2 regions of the [Bacillus] caldolyticus genome follow, and region 1 is predicted to be linked to the other one. Evidence: a T-box and tRNA genes for the amino acid it is inferred to sense, from the RefSeq annotation. Region 1 holds a T-box; the other holds one or more tRNA genes.
What was found. A T-box is a leader RNA that pairs with one kind of tRNA and senses whether it is charged. The one in region 1 lies ahead of pheS (phenylalanine--tRNA ligase subunit alpha), so its partner is inferred to be a tRNA-Phe.

Region 1 (7,141 bases):
TGTCAACATCAACCGAAAACAGGAGGGAGAGAGTCCATGAAACATCTTACCACAGAATGGCCTTTATTAAAAGAGCTGGAGGAACAATTAGTCAGAACTCTTCAAAAGGTGTTCGCTGTCTTGTTGGCGGCCCTTTTGGAGGAGATTGATCAACAACTGGCGGAAGCGCGGGACAAGCGCCGGTATCAGCTGAAAGACAAACGGCCGACTACGATCCAAACGCTGTTTGGAGAAGTGACGTTTCGACGGAACTACTACTATGACCGGCAAACGGGGAACTATACCTTCTTGCTGGATGCCGAATTAGGCTTTGATGGGGCCCGATCGATCAGTCCTTGCCTCGAGGAAACGGCGGTCGAGTTGGCCGTAGAGTGCTCTTCCTACCGCAAAGCGGCCCGTACGTTGGAGTCGATCGTGGGGTATGCGGTCATGAGCCACGAGGCGATTCGCCAACTGGTGCTGGAGGCCCCTGTCTCGCTGCACCGCCCTGTTTCCCAACGGCACGGCCGGGTGCTGTTTGTGGAGGCGGATGGACTGTTTATTTCCCGCCAGGGGAAAGGGAAACGGGCGAAAGAAGAGAAAATCCTGGCGGTTCACGAGGGATGGAAACGAAACGGTTCGCAGCTCGAGCTCGTGAACCGGCGCCACTACCTCCATGAAGGGGAGGGAGACGTGTGGGAACGGTTCGAAGAGTGGCTGATGAACGAATATGCCTATGATCCGTGCCGGGACCTGTTGATCATCAACGGCGACGCGGCGTCGTGGATCACGGCCTGCCGGGAGTATTTTGGGAAGCGGGCGTGCTTTCAGCTGGATCGATTTCATGTGGCGCGGGAGCTGCGTCAGTGTCTGTCCGGCCATCCGCGTTGGCGGGAGGTGCGGAAGAAGCTGGCGAAACAAGACGAAGAGGGGCTTCTCGTGGAGCTGAACAGCGCGGTCGGCACGTTGGAGGACGAAGCGAAAGAGAAGCAGATGGCTGCCATGATCCGCCGGATCGAGTCGATGCCGGGATGCATCCGGGACTATCGGGAGTGGCTGTCGGAGCAAGGGGTGGAGACGACCGGCATGCGTCCGATGGGCCACGCCGAGAGCGTGATGAGCCGGTTTGCGCATCGGGTGAAATCCCGCCGCAGCTGGAAAGACCAAGGGCTTCGGGCGTTTCTGAGGGCGATGGCGGCCCGAATCGACGGGATTTGGCGGAGAAATGGGCAGTTGGTGGAGGAAGAAGAGACCCGAACGGCGGCCTCGGCCTCAACAAAGTCCAAGCGGATCGAACAGGCCAAACGGAAGGCCGGACGGTTATGGGCAGATGTGGTGCGTCAGAATCTACCGTGTCTGCAGCGGTCATCCGGGACACCGATCCATCAAGCGTTGTCGGCGCTCCGGGATGGTGGTTGGGTGTAAAAAAATGGAATATCGTATCATCGCCTCAAGATGAGGGATGAGAGTCCGAAAGCGCTTACGATATTAATTCCTGAAAATGGTTCGCTAACTAGTGATTGACAACGCCCGTAGTGAACCGAAAAAATGTTCTCCACAAAGTCTTGACTGACTCGGCTTTGGTCGTGAAAGATGACAACGGCACACATTTTGTTATAATCAAATGAAGAAACTTGACGAATGAGGTGACGACACAATGGAAAAAGCGACATTCGCCGGCGGCTGCTTTTGGTGCATGGTGACGCCGTTTGAGGAGCTTGACGGCATTTACGGCATCGTCTCCGGCTATACGGGCGGGCATGTCGAAAACCCAACATACGAGCAAGTGAAAACCGGCACGACCGGCCATTACGAAGCGGTGCAAATCACGTTTGACCCGGACGTCTTTCCGTATGAGCGGCTGTTGGAGCTGTATTGGTGTCAAATCGACCCGACCGATGACGGCGGCCAGTTTCACGACCGCGGGCCGCAATACCGGACGGCGATTTTTTACCATAACGAAAAACAGCGCCAGCTCGCCGAGCAGTCAAAGCGGGCGCTCGAGGAAAGCGGGCGCTTCTCGAAGCCGATTGTAACGAAAATTTTGCCGGCGACGACGTTTTACCCGGCGGAAGAGTATCATCAAAACTACCATAAGAAAAATCCGGAGCATTACAAACAAGACCGCGCCGCGTCCGGGCGCGACGAGTTTATCGCCAAACATTGGGGGACGAAACGGTGAAGCGGATCGAATCGCCGAAAAATGCGCGCGTCAAACAATGGAAAAAGCTGCTGACCAAAAAAGGGCGCGATGAGACCGGATTGTTTTTGCTTGAAGGGTTTCATCTTGTCGAAGAGGCTGTAAAAAGCAACGCGCCGCTTGTTGAGCTGATGGTGGACGAGCGGACAGCCATCCCGCCCGGCTGGGACGTCAGCGTCCCGGTTGTGATCGTGACCGAAGCGGTGATGAAGGCGATCAGCAGCACGGAGACGCCGCAAGGCATCGCCGCGGTGTGCCGAAAGTTGCCAGCCGAGCTTGAAGGTGTGAAGACCGCCTTGCTCATTGACGCCGTGCAAGACCCGGGCAATCTCGGGACGATGATTCGCACCGCCGATGCCGCCGGGATCGATGCTGTCATCCTTGGCGAAGGGTGCGCCGATGTGTACAATCCGAAAGTCGTGCGGGCGACGCAAGGGTCGCTGTTTCATCTTCCGGTTGTCAAAGGCGATTTGGTGCAATGGATCGCGCGTTTCAAGGAGCAGGGCATTCCGGTGTACGGAACGGCCTTGGAGAATGCCGTCGATTACCGCACCGTTCCGCCTTCGTCTTCCTTCGCCTTGCTCGTCGGCAATGAAGGAAGCGGCGTCCGGCGCGAATGGCTCGAGATGACGACGGAAACCATCTACATCCCGATTTACGGCCAAGCCGAGTCGCTGAATGTCGCCGTCGCGGCCGGAATTTTGCTTTATTCCTTGCAGGCGGTGCGGTAAACGATGAGCTGCGCAAAGAAATTTCGGCCTGACCTTGCCTTTGCCCACTCATTTGCGTATAATGAATAGCGACAATTTCCCATACGGACAACAACGATGACGGAGAAAAGTAGCTTGCTGCTCGCCATCCAGGGAGAAAACGCCGGAGACTGGGAGCGTTTTTATGGCTGACGCAAGTGAAGTTCACCTCCCGAGTTGACACCGGGACCATCCCAAAAGGGGATGTAAAGGTGTTCCGGCTTTCGGCCGTTATCGCAATGAAGCGAACAGCACATTTGTGCTGTTAACAAGGGTGGTACCGCGAGCAACAACTCGTCCCTTACCGGGGGGGCGGGTTTTTTATTTTGGATAGAGGAGGGACTCAAGTGAAAGAACGGCTGTACGAGCTGAAGCAAGAAGCGCTTCGCCGAATCGATGAGGCGAAAGACGTCAAAGCACTGAATGACGTGCGCGTCGCTTACTTGGGCAAAAAAGGGCCGATCACCGAAGTGCTGCGCGGCATGGGGGCATTGCCGCCGGAAGAGCGCCCGAAACTCGGCGCGCTGGCCAATGAAGTGAGAGCGGCGATTCAGCAGGCGCTCGAGGCGAAACAAGCGAAACTGGAACAGGAGGAAGTCGAGCGGAAGCTGGCCGCCGAAGCGATCGATGTGACGCTGCCGGGACGACCTGTGAGTCTTGGCAATCCCCATCCGCTGACGCGCGTCATTGAAGAAATTGAAGATTTGTTTATCGGCATGGGCTATACGGTCGCCGAAGGGCCGGAAGTCGAGACCGACTATTACAACTTTGAGGCGCTCAATTTGCCGAAAGGCCACCCGGCCCGCGATATGCAAGATTCGTTTTACATCACGGAGGAGATTTTGCTTCGCACCCACACATCGCCGATGCAGGCGCGGACGATGGAAAAACACCGCGGGCGCGGCCCGGTGAAAATCATTTGTCCGGGCAAAGTGTACCGCCGCGATACGGACGATGCGACGCATTCGCACCAGTTTACGCAAATTGAAGGATTGGTTGTGGATCGGAACATCCGGATGAGCGATTTGAAAGGGACGCTGCGCGAATTTGCCCGCAAGCTGTTCGGGGAAGGGCGCGACATCCGCTTCCGGCCGAGCTTTTTCCCGTTCACCGAGCCGTCGGTCGAAGTCGATGTGTCCTGCTTCCGATGCGAAGGGCGGGGCTGCGGCGTCTGCAAAGGCACCGGCTGGATCGAAATTTTAGGAGCCGGCATGGTGCATCCGAACGTGCTTGAGATGGCCGGCTTTGATTCGAAAACGTACACCGGCTTTGCGTTCGGCATGGGGCCGGAGCGGATCGCGATGCTGAAGTACGGCATTGACGACATCCGTCATTTCTATCAAAACGATCTACGTTTCTTGCGGCAATTTTTGCGTGTGTAACAGAAAAAGGAGGGGTTTTCCATGCTCGTGTCTTACCGTTGGCTGAGCGAGTACGTCGATTTGACGGGGGTCACCGCCGCGGAACTCGCTGATCGCATCACGAAAAGCGGCATTGAAGTCGAGCGGGTTGAGGCGCTCGACCGCGGGATGAACGGCGTCGTCATCGGCCATGTGCTCGAGTGCGAGCCGCACCCGAACGCGGATAAACTGCGGAAATGCCTCGTTGACCTTGGCGAAGGCGAGCCGGTGCAAATCATTTGCGGCGCCCCGAACGTCGCCAAAGGGCAAAAAGTCGCCGTCGCCAAAGTCGGGGCGGTGCTGCCGGGCAATTTCAAAATCAAACGGGCGAAGCTGCGCGGGGAAGAATCGAACGGAATGATTTGTTCGCTCCAAGAGCTCGGCGTCGAAACGAAAGTCGTGCCGAAAGAGTATGCAGACGGCATTTTCGTCTTTCCAAGCGATGCGCCGGTCGGCGCCGATGCACTGGAATGGCTCGGCTTGCACGATGAAGTGCTCGAACTGTCTTTGACGCCCAACCGCGCCGACTGTTTAAGCATGATCGGCGTCGCCTATGAAGTCGCGGCCATTCTCGGACGTGAAGTAAAGCTGCCGAAAGCGGCGGTCAAGGAAAACAGCGAACATGTCCATGAATACATTTCCGTCCGCGTCGAGGCGCCGGAAGACAACCCGCTGTACGCCGGGCGGATCGTGAAAAACGTCCGGATCGGCCCGTCGCCGCTTTGGATGCAAGCGCGCTTGATGGCAGCCGGCATTCGCCCGCACAACAACGTCGTCGACATTACGAACTACATTTTGCTTGAGTACGGCCAACCGCTTCATGCGTTTGACTACGACCGCCTCGGTTCGCAGGAAATTGTCGTCCGCCGCGCAAAGGCAGGCGAAACGATTGTCACGCTCGATGATGTCGAACGGAAGCTGACCGAAGACCACCTTGTCATCACGAACGGCCGCGAGCCGGTCGCCTTAGCCGGGGTGATGGGCGGGGCGAATTCGGAAGTGCACGATGACACGAAAACCGTGTTTATTGAAGCGGCGTACTTTACAAGCCCGGTCATCCGCCAGGCGGTAAAAGACCACGGGCTGCGCAGCGAAGCGAGCACTCGGTTTGAAAAAGGCATCGATCCGGCGCGGACGAAAGAAGCGCTCGAGCGCGCCGCCGCCCTGATGGCCGAATACGCCGGCGGCGAGGTCGTCGGCGGCGTCGTGGAAGCGAGCGTGTGGCGTGAGGAGCCGGTGGCGGTGACGGTCACGCTCGAACGCATCAACGGTGTCCTCGGCACGGCGATGTCGAAAGAGGAAGTGGCCGTGATTCTTTCGAATTTGCAATTTCCGTTCACAGAAGACAACGGAACGTTTACGATCGATGTCCCGTCGCGTCGGCGCGACATTGCGATTGAAGAAGACATCATCGAGGAAGTGGCGCGCCTGTATGGCTACGACCGTCTGCCGGCGACGCTGCCGGTGGCGGAGGCGAAGCCGGGCGGACTCACGCCGCATCAGGCGAAGCGCCGCCGCGTCCGCCGCTATTTGGAAGGGGCGGGCTTGTTCCAAGCCATCACGTATTCGCTCACGAGCCCGGACAAAGCGGCGCGCTTTGCGCTTGAGACGGCCGAATTGGTCCGCTTGGCGCTGCCGATGAGCGAAGAGCGGAGCGTTTTGCGGCAAAGCTTAATTCCGCATCTGCTTGAAGCGGCGAGCTACAACCGCGCCCGCCAAGTCGAGAACGTCGCCTTGTACGAAATCGGCTCTGTCTACTTGTCCAAAGGAGAAGGCGTCCAACCAGCGGAAAAAGAGCGCCTCGCCGGCGTTCTCACCGGCTTATGGCACGCCCATTTATGGCAAGGAGAGAAAAAGGCCGTTGATTTTTACGTTGCCAAAGGCATTTTGGACGGCTTGTTCGACTTGTTTGGACTCGCCGCCCGCATCGAATACAAACCGGCCAAGCGCGCCGATTTGCATCCGGGACGGACGGCGGAGATTGCGCTTGACGGCAAGGTGATCGGCTTTGTCGGCCAGCTCCATCCGGCCGTGCAAAAAGAGTACGATTTAAAAGAAACGTACGTGTTCGAGCTCGCCTTGACCGATCTGTTGAATGCCGAAAGCGAAGCGATCCGCTACGAGCCGATTCCGCGCTTCCCGTCGGTCGTGCGCGACATCGCCTTGGTCGTTGACGAAATGGTCGAAGCCGGCGCCTTGAAGCAGGCGATTGCCGAAGCCGGGAAACCGCTCGTCAAAGACGTCTCCCTCTTTGACGTCTACAAAGGCGACCGCCTGCCGGCCGGGAAAAAATCGCTCGCCTTCTCGCTCCGCTACTACGATCCGGAGCGGACGCTCACGGATGAAGAAGTCGCCGCCGTCCACGAGCGGGTGCTCGCCGCAGTCGAGAAACAATTTGGCGCCGTGCTGCGCGGGTAAAACGAAAAGCTGTTCCGAAAGCGATTCGCTTTTGGAACAGCTTTTTTTGATGAGAGCTCGTTTCCAAACGGATTCAGAAAACGAAGGATGCCAACAAAGGCGGATGCCCTGTCAGCCGCGTTCAGCCATAATGCGCCCGGTTTGCGACACATCGTACCCGCCGAGCGCTTCGAGTTCGGCGCGGAACGAATCGGAGCGGAGCACGTCGAGCACGGAAGCGATGAGCGATTCATTCTCCGGCGTCCGCAGCATGACGACATCATACTGTTCGTTCATTAGCGGAATGAACTCGACGCCGGCCATTCGCGCCACCTTTTCCGTGCCGATGCCGACATCGGCGAGACCTGACGCCACCGCGGAGGCGACGCTCAAATGGCTTGTTTCCTCGCGTTCAT
Region 2 (7,141 bases), 210 kb from region 1:
ATTCCTCGACGCAAAGCTGCAAGGAAGCTGTTTCAACGTAGTTGCTTTGCGTCTGTGCCTGCGTCTGCTAGCAGGTTCAGGGAAGCAAGATTCCTCGGCACAAGACTGCAGAGAAGCAAATTCAAGAAGCAGTCTCGTTTGCGTCTGCGTCTACAAGTGGATTCGGAGAAGCCGAATTCCTCGACGCAAACCAGCGAAGAAGCAGGTTCAAGGCAGCAACTTTGCATCTGCGTCTTCTAGCAGATTCGAGGAAGTGGGATTCCTCGATGCAAGACTGCAGAGAAGCAAATTCAAGAAGCAGTCTCGTTCCTTGAAAACTAGATAACCGGAAAAGCAAAGGAAGAAGCCGAGAGCGCAATAGGTTAAGCTGGAAAGGGCGCACGGTGGATGCCTTGGCACTAGGAGCCGATGAAGGACGGGGCAAACGCCGAAACGCTTCGGGGAGCTGTAAGCAAGCGTTGATCCGGAGATGTCCGAATGGGGGAACCCACTGTCCGTAATGGGGCAGTATCCATGCCTGAATCCATAGGGCATGGAGGGCACACCCGGGGAACTGAAACATCTTAGTACCCGGAGGAGAAGAAAGCAACCGCGATTCCCTGAGTAGCGGCGAGCGAAACGGGAACAGCCCAAACCAAGAGGCGTGTCCTCTTGGGGTTGTAGGACCGCTCACGATGGGAGTGAGAAAGGGACGGGGTAGACGAACCGGTCTGGAACGGCCGGCCAGAGAAGGTGACAGCCCTGTAGTCGAAACTTCGTTCCCTCCCGAGCGGATCCTGAGTACGGCGGGACACGAGGAATCCCGTCGGAAGCAGGGAGGACCATCTCCCAAGGCTAAATACTCCCTAGTGACCGATAGTGCACCAGTACCGTGAGGGAAAGGTGAAAAGCACCCCGGGAGGGGAGTGAAAGAGAACCTGAAACCGTGTGCCTACAAGTAGTCAGAGCCCGTTGATGGGTGATGGCGTGCCTTTTGTAGAATGAACCGGCGAGTGACGATGGCGTGCGAGGTTAAGCCGAAGAGGCGGAGCCGCAGCGAAAGCGAGTCTGAACAGGGCGTGTGAGTACGTCGTCGTCGACCCGAAACCAGGTGATCTACCCATGTCCAGGGTGAAGGCCGGGTAACACCGGCTGGAGGCCCGAACCCACGCACGTTGAAAAGTGCGGGGATGAGGTGTGGGTAGGGGTGAAATGCCAATCGAACTTGGAGATAGCTGGTTCTCCCCGAAATAGCTTTAGGGCTAGCCTCGGGTTTAGGAGTCTTGGAGGTAGAGCACTGATTGGGCTAGGGGCCCAAATCGGGTTACCGAACCCAGTCAAACTCCGAATGCCAACGACTTATGCCCGGGAGTCAGACCGCGAGTGATAAGATCCGTGGTCGAGAGGGGAACAGCCCAGACCGCCAGCTAAGGCCCCGAAGTGCACGTTCAGTGGAAAAGGATGTGGAGTTGCAAAGACAACCAGGATGTTGGCTTAGAAGCAGCCACCATTTAAAGAGTGCGTAATAGCTCACTGGTCGAGTGACTCTGCGCCGAAAATGTACCGGGGCTAAACGTGCCGCCGAAGCTGCGGGATGACCGTTGGTCATCGGTAGGGGAGCGTTCTAAGGGCAGAGAAGCCAGACCGGAAGGACTGGTGGAGCGCTTAGAAGTGAGAATGCCGGTATGAGTAGCGAAAACAGAGGTGAGAATCCTCTGCGCCGAAAGCCTAAGGGTTCCTGAGGAAGGTTCGTCCGCTCAGGGTTAGTCGGGACCTAAGCCGAGGCCGAAAGGCGTAGGTGATGGACAACAGGTTGAGATTCCTGTACCACCTTCTTCCCGTTTGAGCGATGGGGGGACGCAGGAGGATAGGGCGAGCAGGCGGCTGGAAGAGCCTGTCCAAGCCGCAAGGCTGATCCGTAGGCAAATCCGCGGATTGTAAGGCCAAGCGGTGACGGCGACGGAGTCATCCGGAAGTCCCCGATTTCACACTGCCAAGAAAAGCCTCTAGCGAGGGAAGAGGTGCCCGTACCGCAAACCGACACAGGTAGGCGAGGAGAGAATCCTAAGGCGCGCGGGAGAACTCTCGTTAAGGAACTCGGCAAAATGACCCCGTAACTTCGGGAGAAGGGGTGCTCTTTGGGGTGAAGAGCCCTGAAGAGCCGCAGTGAAAAGGCCCAAGCGACTGTTTATCAAAAACACAGGTCTCTGCGAAGCCGAAAGGCGACGTATAGGGGCTGACACCTGCCCGGTGCTGGAAGGTTAAGGGGAGCGCTTAGCGGAAGCGAAGGTGCGAACCGAAGCCCCAGTAAACGGCGGCCGTAACTATAACGGTCCTAAGGTAGCGAAATTCCTTGTCGGGTAAGTTCCGACCCGCACGAAAGGTGTAACGACTTGGGCGCTGTCTCAACGAGAGACCCGGTGAAATTATACTACCTGTGAAGATGCAGGTTACCCGCGACAGGACGGAAAGACCCCGTGGAGCTTTACTGCAGCCTGATATGGAATTTTGGTATCGCTTGTACAGGATAGGTGGGAGCCTGGGAAGCCGGAGCGCCAGCTTCGGTGGAGGCGGCGGTGGGATACCACCCTGGCGGTATTGAAATTCTAACCCGCACCCCTTAGCGGGGTGGGAGACAGTGTCAGGTGGGCAGTTTGACTGGGGCGGTCGCCTCCCAAAAGGTAACGGAGGCGCCCAAAGGTTCCCTCAGAATGGTTGGAAATCATTCGGAGAGTGCAAAGGCACAAGGGAGCTTGACTGCGAGACGGACAGGTCGAGCAGGGACGAAAGTCGGGCTTAGTGATCCGGTGGTTCCGCATGGAAGGGCCATCGCTCAACGGATAAAAGCTACCCCGGGGATAACAGGCTGATCTCCCCCAAGAGTCCACATCGACGGGGAGGTTTGGCACCTCGATGTCGGCTCATCGCATCCTGGGGCTGTAGTCGGTCCCAAGGGTTGGGCTGTTCGCCCATTAAAGCGGTACGCGAGCTGGGTTCAGAACGTCGTGAGACAGTTCGGTCCCTATCCGTCGCGGGCGCAGGAAATTTGAGAGGAGCTGTCCTTAGTACGAGAGGACCGGGATGGACGCACCGCTGGTGTACCAGTTGTCCCGCCAGGGGCACCGCTGGGTAGCTATGTGCGGACGGGATAAGCGCTGAAAGCATCTAAGCGTGAAGCCCCCCTCAAGATGAGATTTCCCACCGCGCAAAGCGGGTAAGATCCCTCGAAGATGACGAGGTCGATAGGTCCGAGGTGGAAGCGTGGCGACACGTGGAGCTGACGGATACTAATCGATCGAGGGCTTAACCAAGAAAAGCGCAGGCGAGCGGCTTCTTCCAACGGTTATCTAGTTTTGAAGGAATGAAAAAACTCTTGACAGCTCAGCGCGAATCATTATAATAGTAAATGTCTAAAGAGATGTCATTTCGCAGCAGCTCAGTGACGAGCATTTGCATCATCGGATGAACTGCGAGTTGCCTCGACGCATCCAGCTTCTTTGAATCGGCTGGCAGAGGAAGAGGCAGGACATCTTGTTGGGAGAATTGACCGTCGTTATGATTCCGCAGTAGCTCAGTGGTAGAGCAATCGGCTGTTAACCGATTGGTCGCAGGTTCGAATCCTGCCTGCGGAGCCATCGTGGAGAGCTGTCCGAGTGGTCGAAGGAGCACGATTGGAAATCGTGTAGGCGTGAATAGCGCCTCAAGGGTTCGAATCCCTTGCTCTCCGCCATGATCCATCAGCATGGCCCGTTGGTCAAGTGGTTAAGACACCGCCCTTTCACGGCGGTAACACGGGTTCGAATCCCGTACGGGTCACTTCTTTGTGGAGGATTAGCTCAGCTGGGAGAGCACTTGCCTTACAAGCAAGGGGTCGGCGGTTCGATCCCGTCATCCTCCACCATCTTAATATAAAAGCTGACTTGCTTTCTCATTCATCGCGAGTTGTCCCGACGCATCCAGCATCTTTGAATCAGCTTGTAGAGGAAGAGGCAACGGACAACAACACCAAAAGCATTGTGAACATCAACTTACTTTCTTATCATCGCGGGGTGGAGCAGTCCGGTAGCTCGTCGGGCTCATAACCCGAAGGTCGCAGGTTCAAATCCTGCCCCCGCAACCAAAATTGGTCCCGTAGTGTAGTGGTTAACATGCCTGCCTGTCACGCAGGAGATCGCGGGTTCGAGTCCCGTCGGGACCGCCATTGTTCCAAAATCACGAAAAATATGGTATGGCTCGGTAGCTCATTCGGTAGAGACGAGCATCCGCTTCATCGAATTCGCTTCGAGTTGCCTCGACGCATCGAGCGTCTTTGAATCAGCTGGTAGAGGAAGAGGCACAGAGCAATTCAACGAGCGAGTTAAAAAATAATATATGGCTCGGTAGCTCAGTCGGTAGAGCAAAGGACTGAAAATCCTTGTGTCGGCGGTTCGATTCCGTCCCGAGCCACCATATAATTGATAGCAAGCTGACTTAGCTCTATTGGCAGAGACGAGCATCCGCTTCATCGAATCGATTGCGAGTTGTCCCGACGCACCCAGCTTCTTCGAATTGGCTGGTAGAGGAAGGGACACAACAAATGAACAATGAGCCACGATTTATATCATAATTATGCCGACTTAGCTCAATTGGTAGAGACGAGCACTTGCTTCGTCGAGTCGGCTTCGAGTTGCCTCGACGCATCCTGCTTCCTCGAATCAGCTTGTAGAGGAAGAGGCACAGAGCACAACAATGAGCCACCTTCTTGCATTTGTTTTATGCCGACTTAGCTCAATTGGTAGAGCAACTGAATCGTAATCAGTAGGTTGCGGGTTCAAGTCCTGCAGTCGGCACCATTCTTTGGAGGGGTAGCGAAGTGGCTAAACGCGGCGGACTGTAAATCCGCTCCCTTTGGGTTCGGCGGTTCGAATCCGTCCCCCTCCACCATGATTAAAGGGGCATAGTTTAATGGTAGAACAGAGGTCTCCAAAACCTCCGGTGTGGGTTCGATTCCTACTGCCCCTGCCATTTTGATTATCATTATGGCGACTATGGCGAAGTGGTTAACGCACCAGATTGTGGCTCTGGCATGCGTGGGTTCGATTCCCACTAGTCGCCCTTCACTTTCCGGCATTGGGGTATAGCCAAGCGGTAAGGCAACGGACTTTGACTCCGTGATGCGTTGGTTCGAATCCAGCTACCCCAGCCAATGATGCGGAAGTAGTTCAGTGGTAGAACACCACCTTGCCAAGGTGGGGGTCGCGGGTTCGAGTCCCGTCTTCCGCTCTCGATCAAGGCGGCATAGCCAAGTGGTAAGGCAGAGGTCTGCAAAACCTTTACCCCCGGTTCGAATCCGGGTGCCGCCTCCATCTAATGAATATAAAAAGTGTTGACAGACATGAAGTAATGTGATAGAATAATACATGTCGCGCCGATGTGGCGGAATTGGCAGACGCGCACGACTCAAAATCGTGTGGGGTAACCCCCCGTGTGGGTTCGACTCCCACCATCGGCATCGAAATAGGGAAAAGGCTTTAGGGACAAGGGGTTTCACGTAAGTGGAATCCCTTGTTTTTTATTTACCGAATACGATTCGAGAGAAGAAAATCGTGTGCGTACAATCGTGTTCGGTGAGGTGAAATGGAAAGTGGGAAGAATAGAAAATGAGAGAGAATTGCAGAGAAAGAGCAAGAGAGGAAGAAGAGGAGAGCTAAGTCGTGAGGAGTTATTGCTAATATCTGATGACAACGCAGAAATTGAATACACATTTGAGGAATTGTTAGAGATATTTATTGAGGATTGCGAACTAAGAAAATTGCAAAACGGCTCGGCTATATTGATGAACAAAAATTCACAGAGCTTGATAATGAAGCTATAGAAATCAATAAAATCATAATCGGACTGATGAGGAAAATTTTAAGAAAGGACGATTAAGCTTAGGCTCTATCCTGAAATAACTGTGGATAACTTTTTTGTTATTTCATTCGTCGATGTGCCAATTTTTATTGGTTGTCTGTTATTGCTAATTGTTGATTTTTGACTAAAAGCAAAGAGACCATTGTATTGAGGTCTCTGATGTTCTTATTAAATTAAAGATTTCAACAGTTAATGTAAATTATCACTTTATTTCGGAACAAAAGAGCCATTTTTTTGCACATTCCTTCAGAAAGCCCTCTCCCCTTTTCTGAAAGAATGTGCTAAATTTTTTGTGAATTATTTCGGAAGAGAAAATCCATCGGTTCATAGGAGGGGGAGGAGGACGTGATTCAATTTCATGACTTTGGCATTGACGTCCAAACGTATGCAGAGCGTGGAAAAGAAAACGACTTCCCTCTTCTGAAAAAGTGTCCGCATTGCCGGGCCAAGCGCCCGTTGCACCGCCACGGTTACTATGAGCGAAACGCATTGACCCCACATGGTGATGATCGCATTTGGATTGTCCGGTATCGCTGTCGGGAATGCTTAAAGACGGTGAGTGTGCTGCCTTCCTTTCTCCTCCCGTATTTTCAGTATACGTTGTCCGCCATATGGCAAGTCGTGAAAGAGCAGTTGGGATTGATCGAGGGGACGAACCGGGCTCCGTTCCTCCTGACAAAGGACGGCATCATCTTTTATGTCCGACGGTTCTGCCGAAACCTATCAAGCCATCATAGCTTTTTTGCGAGGCGGTGGAGGATCATAGGCCCTATCGTGAAAAAAGAAAAGGAACGGGCTTCCTGGTGGATCCGGACGTTGGAGAAACACGGTCTTGATTCGGTCATCAGAGACATGTGGGAGGACGGATTCCGACACCCTTTTGCGAATCAAATGGGATCCTGATTTTACATACATATCCTAAATTGGAAATAGTTGAGGTTCCCACAAACCTTTCCTATCGACGGAGAAAAAGCGATCCGGTACGATAAGGGCAGACGGACCGGAACGGTCCTGATTCCAAGTGAGACAAGGAGGAGATTCGAATGGATGAGTCGATGAGACACGACATTGCCCTGTTTCGGTACGGGCTAATCGCTCCGTTGGTGAATGGGCAGGTGGAACCGAAGACGTATCTGAAAGAGGTGAGCGAGCGAGTGCACCATGTTCCCCACCAGGGCGACAAACGAATCGCAGCCAAGACGATCCTCGATTGGTGCACCCGATACAAAAAAGGGGGCTTTGACGCCTTAAAGCCGAAGCGCCGTTCGGA

Region 2: it has a tRNA-Phe gene. The T-box ahead of pheS (phenylalanine--tRNA ligase subunit alpha) is inferred to sense a tRNA for this amino acid. The anticodon was not compared.

The regions. Positions count from the first base shown of each region.
Region 1 is NZ_CP025074.1:2,831,270-2,838,410, forward strand. Features, by position in the region: gene CWI35_RS14695 (ISLre2-like element ISGsp3 family transposase) at 37-1,404, shown strand; gene msrA (peptide-methionine (S)-S-oxide reductase MsrA) at 1,637-2,161, shown strand; gene CWI35_RS14710 (TrmH family RNA methyltransferase) at 2,158-2,910, shown strand; T-box leader at 2,998-3,233, shown strand; gene pheS (phenylalanine--tRNA ligase subunit alpha) at 3,276-4,310, shown strand; gene pheT (phenylalanine--tRNA ligase subunit beta) at 4,332-6,746, shown strand; gene CWI35_RS14725 (helix-turn-helix transcriptional regulator) at 6,858-7,141, opposite strand, start outside.
Region 2 is NZ_CP025074.1:2,622,150-2,629,290, forward strand. Features, by position in the region: rRNA gene CWI35_RS13605 (23S ribosomal RNA) at 361-3,290, shown strand; tRNA gene CWI35_RS13610 (tRNA-Asn) at 3,540-3,614, shown strand; tRNA gene CWI35_RS13615 (tRNA-Ser) at 3,619-3,709, shown strand; tRNA gene CWI35_RS13620 (tRNA-Glu) at 3,724-3,795, shown strand; tRNA gene CWI35_RS13625 (tRNA-Val) at 3,805-3,880, shown strand; tRNA gene CWI35_RS13630 (tRNA-Met) at 4,023-4,099, shown strand; tRNA gene CWI35_RS13635 (tRNA-Asp) at 4,105-4,180, shown strand; tRNA gene CWI35_RS13640 (tRNA-Phe) at 4,353-4,428, shown strand; tRNA gene CWI35_RS13645 (tRNA-Thr) at 4,736-4,811, shown strand; tRNA gene CWI35_RS13650 (tRNA-Tyr) at 4,818-4,902, shown strand; tRNA gene CWI35_RS13655 (tRNA-Trp) at 4,910-4,983, shown strand; tRNA gene CWI35_RS13660 (tRNA-His) at 5,001-5,073, shown strand; tRNA gene CWI35_RS13665 (tRNA-Gln) at 5,090-5,164, shown strand; tRNA gene CWI35_RS13670 (tRNA-Gly) at 5,170-5,241, shown strand; tRNA gene CWI35_RS13675 (tRNA-Cys) at 5,251-5,324, shown strand; tRNA gene CWI35_RS13680 (tRNA-Leu) at 5,386-5,470, shown strand; gene CWI35_RS13685 (hypothetical protein) at 5,603-5,833, shown strand; gene CWI35_RS13690 (DUF6431 domain-containing protein) at 6,217-6,774, shown strand; partial or broken gene CWI35_RS13695 (IS481 family transposase) at 6,915-7,141, shown strand, end outside.